DNA from 2 places in the Rheinheimera sp. MMS21-TC3 genome. Region 2 is predicted to be linked to the other one. Evidence: predicted binding sites of a transcription regulator. Region 2 holds the regulator's gene; the other holds the start of a gene.
What was found. The regulator FNR, encoded in region 2, switches genes on or off when oxygen is low (the NO sensors DNR and NnrR bind a similar motif). The targets are predictions, from matches to a motif close to TTGATNTANATCAA.
Positions count from the first base shown of each region.

Region 1 (4,613 bases), 1.5 Mb from region 2:
CTTTACCGGATGGAATAATTTTTGTGATAGCAGCTAATGCCACCATTTCAGTGCGGTTTAAGCGGAAGAAGTGCTGCGGATCCAGTTGCTGCTCCAGCGCCGATAACGAACTTTCCGATAGCGGGTAGCTGTGTCCGTCACGATCGTACGCCACCAGGCCGCTTAGCTGCAGGCAAATGCAGCTTAATTGCTCTACCCAGCACAGTTCCATGCCCTGAACGCGTTTTACCAATAAGCGCGTTTTATAGGCCGTGGTGGCAGGGGCTAATTGTTGCAACGCCTGCTGCAAAGCTCCGGTTTGCTCTGCCGGCTGACACAATTGCCGGAATTTATTCAGCGCAGCGGCCAGCTGTGTGTCGTCAAACGGTTTGAGTAAATAACCAATACCAAAGCTGTCAAAGGCTTGCAGAAGATACTCCTGATAAGCGGTAGTAAAAATCAGCGCACAGCTGGGCGGATGCTGCTGATAAGCTTGGAACACCTGGCCGTCTAACAGCTCAATATCAGATAAAATCAGCTGAGGATGTGCTTGTTCTGTCAGGGCATTACTAAGTGCCTGCACGCTATCAAAGCAGTGTTCAACGACTATGCCGGCATCATACCGCAGCAACATGGACTGCAAGCGTTCTTTTGCCCAGGGTTCATCCTCAACGATCCAGATGCGCATCATCGCCTCCATCGGCTTGCCTGAGCAACGGTATTATTACCTTAAATTCGTCTGCTGTTTTTTCAACCTGCACGGGCTGGCTTGTCAGTAACTGATAGCGTTCCACCAGATTGCACAGCCCGGTGCCACTTGGCACAGATACCACTTTGGGGCGTAATGGGTTTTTTACCTGTAGCATACCCTGCTGTAGCGAAATGGCGATCTCTAGTGGTGCCTGTGGGCTGGCGATATTATGTTTAACTGCATTTTCAACACAGGTTTGTAATGCCCCTGGCGCTATCTGGGCGTTAGATGCCTCAAGCTCAGGAACAATTACAAGCTGGTAGGCTCCGGCAAAACGGATATTCATTAACTCCAGATACTGATTAATGAAGCTAAGCTCTTGCTGTAGCGGTATTAAAATGCTGTCTTTGTGTTGCAGCACAAAGCGATACAAGCTGGAAAATAATGTGACGTAGCGCTCGGCCAGGGCTGGGGCTGCGCTGATTAATGACGTTAACACGTTCAGACTGTTAAACAGGAAGTGCGGTGTGATCTGTTGCTGTAGCAATTTAAACTGAGCTTGTGCAGCCTGGCGTTCGGCTTGTAATTGCTGCAGCTTGGCATTGTGCAATTGTTGCAGATAGCTGTAAGCAAGATAGAGCGCCAGTACCAGCAGATGGATCATCAGCAAAGCAAATAATGCATTTGCAGCCAGCGCCATCCACGACGGTAAAGCCAGGGAACGGCCATACCATAGATCAGAAAGTAGCCTGAGCAGTAAGAACAGCACTGAACAAATCAAGGTGTGCAGCACTGAGCTTAACAGAAAAAAGCGGCTGGCATTCAGCCAATCTAAAAGTGGCTGTGTAGATTTGAGTAACCGTTGGCTGAGCAAACAACAAACCAGACTGCTAAGCACATAGAGCACAAACATCAGATGCTCAAGAGGATTGTAGAATTGATTCTCGCCAAAATTCTGGCTAAAACTCATCACACCATAGAGTAAGGTCGCCAACACTAGCGCAGATAACAGCAGTGGTGTTTTTAAGCTGGTTTTTAACAACAAGGCCGGCAAGTTGTATTCCAATTAGGTAGTATGGTTTGATGGTAACCACTTTCAGTAGTTATGACAATAAGTTAGCATCAACAAACGTGCCATTAGTATCGGCAAAGCGGCTTTATCACCGTAGTTGTGAAACATAGGTTCGGCAACGCGAATGCAGTCGGCGTGGGCGTCGCAGAGATCGGGTAGGGTGAAGTGGGGCATGTTGTTCGTCCTTGTATTGAGGCTATGCAGGTTTGAATTAGGTGTTTAGCTCGAACCGGTTTGCCCACGCCAACACGCCGTGAACCCATCCCTGGGGGCTGTTTGTGAATGTCGTCCATGACATTCACCCTTACGGGCCAGCAGAGCTGTCCAAATTCGTTCCCGACGAATTTGTCAACGCCCGTCCAGGGCATAGACGGTTGGCTTAGGGCAAACCTAATCTCGCTTATCATGTCCGCTGCTATAGATGGCAGAAGAAGGTTCGAGCTTTCTCCTAATCTCGCTTATCTTGTTCGCTGCTGCGGTTTAATAAACGGGGTCAGATCAAAATTAAACTTTCGAAATTTCAGTTATTTAATTTTGATCTGACCCCAATTATTATTTGGCCAAACGGTATTTTTAATTGGCTTATTGCTGTTGATCAACCAACTGGTGTCTTACCTGTCGGTGGCGTTTTACGTTATTAAGCCCACTACTCAGCAAATTAACCACTTAATTGCCAAGCAAATACGGGTGGTATTTATTGATGTCGGCTACCCACAATCCGTGTTGTCGCGCGAACTTACTGCGCGCTTTCAACAAGCCACCGGTATAGAGGTGTATAGCGAGCAACAGGCGCGCCAGCACGGTTTAGATGAGGCCATTTATTACGCCTATTTTTCTGAGCTAATGTCAAAAGAGCTGGAGGGCGATGCTGAAGTGCGCGTAGCCCAGGGTGAGTCTTATGCCTTTTGGGTGCGACCGCCGCAGGCACCGCATTATTGGGTAAAGGTGCCGTTAAGCGGGCTGGACGAAACTGACTTTTCGCCACTGACGTTTTATTTGCTGATGATAGGCGTGCTAAGCGTAGGCGGTGGTTGGTTGTTTGCCCGCCAGTTAAACCGGCCACTAAAAAGCCTGCAGCAGGCTGCGTTGCAGGTTGGCCGTGGTGAGTTTCCACCGCCGTTACCTGAGCATAAAGGTTCTACCGAAATTATTGCCGTGACCAAGGCGTTTAACTATATGGCGCGCGGCATTCAACAGTTAATAAACGGGGTCAGATCAAAATTAAACTTTCGAAATTTCAGTTGTTTAATTTTGATCTGACCCCAATTATTTCGGGGTAATACCAAAAAACGCTCACGCCCGCTCTAAGCTAACATTACTTCTGCTAAGCGCCTGTTTTGCAGGCAGCGCACAGGCAAACGATAAAGACCAAATCCTGATAATCGCCTTATAGTACCCCACAAACAACGCCTCATTTTTTAATACAATAAATTAATAAATTGACAACAAAACCAAAGAAAAATATCATTCGCTAAATTTCACCTTACAAGGAATAGTAATGGCCTCGGTACTAGATTTAGCAAAATGCTGCAATGCTGTGTATGAAAACGTCCCTCAAGTAAATGGGTTTGACCTTATTGAACGGTTTCCAAGAGAAAAATCTGGTTTTTTTGCGGCTCTATTTAAAAAAGACAATACAGCTATATTTGCCGTACGTGGCACTGATGATCTACGCTACGATATTCCCAATGATCTGGGGATTTTTGCCGGAGTGAAGCCCGCCCAGTTCCGGCCAGCCCGTGATGCACTTAGTCTTGCCGTTAGAGAGGCAGAGGTAAAGTCAGAGAACTTTTATGTTACTGGTCATTCACTCGGTGGCGGTTTAGCCGCATTATTATCAGCTAAACATAGTTCACCTTTGCCTTTAGTCACCTTTAATGCACCAGGTATGTTAAGGGCCGCTACCGCTTCTAACTTTGGCTTAATAGGTAATTTAATTAACCGGGCCCGTTTAAGTGGTTACCGCAATGATTTTAAAAAAGTGCTGCATATCCGTAGTGAGCACGATGCCGTATCAGTGGGAACTGGTGCACGCATTGCCGGCAGCACCCGCACACTTGCTAATAACCAATGCGGCAATATCAGCCTGGCAGGCCGGGTATCGCCGGCATTAGGTGTTACTCAAGCAGGGCAACGCGCTTTGTGCGCCCATAGCATGGAAGGTTTAGTTAAGTTAATAGCAGCAGAGCCCGAATTTACCCAACCGATTAGCTGGGGTTAACGTATGCGTATTGTGTTGTTACTGCTGGTTGCATTAGCCGGTATAAGTTGCTCTAAGCCCGAACCCGCTAACCTTGATGTAGCTAAGCAGCAGGTTAAACTTGGCCAACACGACCCTAAGCAGTACTCGCTGCTAAACGACCAAATGGTTTATAACCACCGCTTTGCGGAGATTTTCGGCCTGGATCCTGCTCAAGCCATCGAGCTTGACCCCGGTGTGCTGGCCATTCGTATCTACTGGACCGTGTTTGTTAATCAAGAATGGTTATTTACCTTATATGAACCGCATGAACGCTGGGAACATGTGCCAAGCATGCGTATTCAGTTGTTTCTGGAGGACAGTGTACCGGTGCAGCTACTACGTGACGAAGGTACTTTATATAACTATGAATCTTTTGTCCGCTCTGGTTTCCGCTATTTTCCTCATACTGCGCCTTCACAGACTGAGAGTATGTGGCAGCAAACCTATTCTGAGTTTTATAACCGGATCTTTTTAAGCAGTGATATTGAAGATAAGGCGACAACAAGTACCCTCAACCGTTACAAACGAAACATGGTTTCAGGCGTTACCGCTCTAGAACTTGCTGGTGGTTTGTTTAACGCCCCTTTTGCCATCTTCCTGTATATTGGAGATAAACCAGCCAGCGCAGA
Region 1 covers NZ_CP135084.1:187,465-192,077, reverse strand. The annotation lists gene RDV63_RS01140 (LytTR family DNA-binding domain-containing protein) at 1-667, opposite strand, end outside; gene RDV63_RS01135 (sensor histidine kinase) at 648-1,724, opposite strand; gene RDV63_RS01130 (HAMP domain-containing protein) at 2,364-3,002, shown strand; gene RDV63_RS01125 (lipase family protein) at 3,241-3,963, shown strand; gene RDV63_RS01120 (hypothetical protein) at 3,967-4,613, shown strand, end outside.
Region 1: the regulator FNR is predicted to act here: its motif matches at 2,328-2,341, upstream of RDV63_RS01130 (HAMP domain-containing protein).

Region 2 (4,613 bases):
TATGTCAGTATAGAGCAGCGTTTAATAGCTAGCATTAGCCTGCAAGATGCGCTGCGTCCTGAAATCCCAGCCTTATTAAAACAGCTTAAAGCAGATAATTATCAATTAATTATGTTAACCGGTGATAGTTCTAGCCAAGCCGAACAATTACAACAACAACTGGGTTTTGACCTCATGTTTAAAGGCTGCTCACCTGAACAAAAGGTGTCAGAAATTCAAAATTTAGTTACCCAAGGCCATAAGGTTATGATGTTAGGTGATGGTGTTAATGACAGCCCCGCTTTTCATGCCGCTCATGTTTCTGTTGCACTAGAGTCCGGCACAGACTTATCTAAAAACCAAGCAGATGTGGTATTATTAAAACCCGATCTTAGTTTGTTATCGACTTTATTAACGGGCAGTACTATTGCTAAACGGCGAATTAAACAAAACCTTGCGTGGGCTGTTGGCTATAATTTCATTATAATACCCTTAGCTGTTGCCGGCTTTGTTTCACCCTATATCGCAGTACTAGGTATGTCCTTTAGCTCATTGTTAGTTGTATCAAACTCTTTAAGGCTATTAAAAAAATGAATGTAATTTACATTTTAATTCCAATTGCCATTGTTTTTGTTGTGTTTGGTTTAACGGTATTTTTTTGGGCAGTACGTAAAGGCCAATTTGATGATCTTGAAAAACAAGGTTTTAGTATCTTATTTGATGATAACAACGCAGACATAAAACCCAAAAACAATACCGCTACTAAGAGCACTGCTAATAACAAGCAGTCGAATAATTAATGAATAGTGATCTGATTGCGGCTATAGCAATCGGCTTTATAGGCAGTGGCCACTGTTTAGTCATGTGCGGTGGTATAGTCGCCGCCTTACAACTAGCAATGCCAAACGCAAATCTGAAACGAAGGCTTTGGTTACAATTTATATTGAGTTTGGGCCGGCTGTCTACTTATAGCTTATTTGGCGCTGCTGTTGGTTATTTTGGCGCTAGTGCTATGCAAGTTGCTGGTGGCTCTATGTTATGGTTGCGCTTAATAGCAGGTTGCTTATTAATTGCTATGGCACTTTACATCAGTAAACTTTGGTTTGGCTTGCTTAAATTAGAACAACTAGGCCAAGGGATCTGGCGCCATATTCAACCTCTTACTAAACATTGTTTACCCTTAGACTCGACTAAAAAAGCTTATTTATATGGTTTATGTTGGGGCTGGCTACCATGTGGCTTAGTTTATAGTGCCTTAAGTTGGAGCTTAGTAAGCGGTAGTGCTAGCTCGGGAGCTATGGTGATGTTTGCTTTTGGTTTAGGCACTCTACCGGCTATCTTACTCTCAGGTATTGCTGCACAAAAGTTAACTCAGATAAAAAACAATTTAACCCTAAGATACATAACAGCATTTATATTAGCCTGTTATGGTGTTTATACAATATGGCTTGCAGCGGCACGTCTATTTATTTAGTCTTATAACCTAGGTGAATTTCTAAGGGGCTAGCATGCAAAAGTCTGTATTAAAGTGTCAGGACTGTGGTTTTAGTCAGTTATGTTTACCCTTTTCATTAAATGAAATTGAAATGAGCCAACTTGACGATATTATTCAACGCAAAAAACCATTTCATAAAGGCAATATGCTATTTGAAGCAGGTATGCCACAAAAATCCTTATTTGCTGTACGTTCTGGTACGTTTAAAACTTTTACCCTAACCAATCAAGGTGAACAACAAATTACGGGCTTTCATTTACCTGGTGATATTCTTGGCTTTGATGCTTTTAATAGCCAACATCATCCAAGTTATGCAGAAGCCTTAGAAACAGCTATGGTATGCGAGATCCCTCTCACTAATCTAGATGTATTATTAGGCCAACTTCCTAGGCTTAGACAACAAATGATGCGCTTGATGAGCCAAGATATTCAAGCAGATCAACAAATGATGCTGTTGTTAAATCATAAGTCTGCTGAACAAAAGCTCGCAAGCTTTATTAAACAACTATCGCAACGTTATGCTAGTCGAGGTTTTGCTGGTACAGAGTTTAGGCTAACCATGACCCGCAGTGATATAGGCAACTACTTAGGCTTAACCGTAGAAACAGTTAGTCGTTTATTAAGTAAGTTAAATAAAGAACAACTTATCGCTGTTGACGGTAAATTAATTAAAATTATTAATCTCAACCAGTTAACCGAGCTGGCATCCTTATCTGCACGGTGCTAATTTAGCTTAATATCAATTTTTTTTACCAGCAAAAGTAACACGAGTGGCTATACTAAAAGTAAATACTATTAGGTGTTTTATGATTAGGAGTCAAAGATGTCAGCTTATAGCAAAGTGTTAGTAGTGTTAGATCCTGCCGCTGAGCAACAAAAAGCGCTTAATCGCGCAATACAACTTGCTAAGCTTCAAGCTTGTCGCTTAACAGTGTTCTTAGCGGTATATGACTTTTCTTATGAATTGACAACTATGCTATCTGGTACAGAGCGTGAAGCTATGCGCCAAGCCGTCATTACTGATAGAGAAGATTGGATAAAGCAATTAATTAATAAGCAAAATACCGATAATTTAGATATAGAAATTTTAGTGGTTTGGCATAATCGCCCTTTTGAAGCTATAGTCCATGCCGCTATTGAGCAACAAATTGATTTAGTGGTTAAAGGAACCCATGACCATGATGTGTTGAAGTCGATGATTTTCACGCCAACTGACTGGCATATCTTGCGCAAGTGCCCCTGCCCTGTATTACTAATTAAAGAATATGAGTGGCCTAAACGCCGCAATATTATTGCGGCTGTACACGCCGGTAGCGAGCAGGAGCATCACTTTAATCTTGACCAACGTATTATTAGTAAAGCGGTTAAAGTGGCAAAGCTGCTTGATGCTAAAGTGCATTTGGTTAATGCCTTCCCTGGTACTCCCGTTAATATTGCCATTGAAATACCCGAATTTAATCCACAAGAATACAGTCAGTCTATGAAGCAACATCACATTGACTCTGTCGCTAAACTAGCCCAGCAATTTGATATACCAGCTGAACAATGCCATGTAATTGAAGGCATGCCAGAGGATGCCATTCCTAATATTGTTAAAGAGTATGATGCCCTGATGGTGGTTATTGGCACTATAGGTCGTACTGGTCTTTCAGCGGCAATTATTGGCAACACAGCAGAGCATGTTATTGACCAGTTAGACTGTGATGTTCTTGCAGTAAAACCAGCTGATTTTATTAGCCCACTACAGAAAAGCTAAACTTAACCCTGTTTTAATGCTGGGATACTTTGGTATTTGCGTTGCCTTAGTTATAATGTGCGCCATTTTAGATTTAGGTTGACAATTATGACTCACGCAGCGCAAACCAAAGCACAATATAGTTTTAATAAGTTACATAAGCGCTTACGGCGTAATATAGGCCAAGCGATTGCCGACTTTAATATGATTGAAGATGGCGATAAGGTCATGGTTTGCCTGTCTGGTGGTAAAGACTCTTACACTATGTTAGATATTTTACTTAACCTGCAAAAGTCTGCACCAATTCAATTTAGCATCATTGCTGTCAACTTAGATCAAAAGCAACCTGGTTTTCCGGAAGAGGTATTACCTAATTATCTAAGCGAGTTAGGAGTTGAATACCTTATTGTTAACGAAGACACTTATTCAATTGTTAAGGATAAAGTTGCGGAAGGTAAAACAACCTGTTCATTATGTTCACGCTTACGCCGCGGTATTTTATACCGTACAGCTAAAGAATTAGGCGCAACCAAAATTGCCTTAGGCCATCACCGCGATGACGTTTTAGAAACCCTATTTTTAAATATGTTTTTTGGCGGCAAAATGAAGTCTATGCCTCCTAAGCTGGTTAGCGATAATGGCGAACATGTGGTTATTAGACCCTTAGTTTATTGTAAAGAAAAAGATATAGAGAAATATTCAATAGCTAAAGCTTTCCCTATTATTCCGTGTAACTTATGTGGTTCGCAAGATGGCTTACAGCGCCAAGTGGTAAAAGAGATGCTGACAGATTGGGATAAGCGCTTTCCGGGCAGAATTGAAACTATGTTTCAATCTATGCAGAACATAGTGCCATCTCACATGGTGGATAGAAATTTATTTGATTTTGCTAATTTAAGTAAAGAAACCGCTATTAGTGAGGGCGATATCGCTTTTGATAAGCCAAGTATCTCTGCCATTCCAGTTGGTTTTGAAGCTAATGATGACGCAGAGCCTGTCTCAGATATACAGTATATAGCTTTAAACTAATACAACCGCTTAACTTAAGTATTCAGCCAGTAAAGAGTCCTTTTACTGGCTATATATTGACTTTAACTATTGCATTAGCGGTAATAAATAAACAGGCTTTTCTGCAAATGTCCACTGTGCTTCACTAGCAGTTATTGTCGTTAAGTCTATCTGACAACGATTCTGTTTACATTGAGTAACAGCTTGTTGTTCTGACGATAATTGGCTAACTATTTCACTTGGATTAACAGTATTACTAAATACGGCTATTAGCCCTTTTACTTCAGGTAGCCAACGTTTACTCACGCTACCGGCTAAATCCGTTAAAACTAACCTAAATTGCTGTTGATAATGTATAAGCTGTTGCTGTTGGATAGTTGCAGCTAACGGCATTCT
Region 2 covers NZ_CP135084.1:1,684,785-1,689,397, reverse strand. The annotation lists gene RDV63_RS08420 (heavy metal translocating P-type ATPase) at 1-573, shown strand, start outside; gene ccoS (cbb3-type cytochrome oxidase assembly protein CcoS) at 570-779, shown strand; gene RDV63_RS08410 (sulfite exporter TauE/SafE family protein) at 779-1,453, shown strand; gene fnr (fumarate/nitrate reduction transcriptional regulator Fnr) at 1,488-2,201, shown strand; gene uspE (universal stress protein UspE) at 2,298-3,230, shown strand; gene ttcA (tRNA 2-thiocytidine(32) synthetase TtcA) at 3,318-4,238, shown strand; gene RDV63_RS08390 (DUF2987 domain-containing protein) at 4,305-4,613, opposite strand, start outside.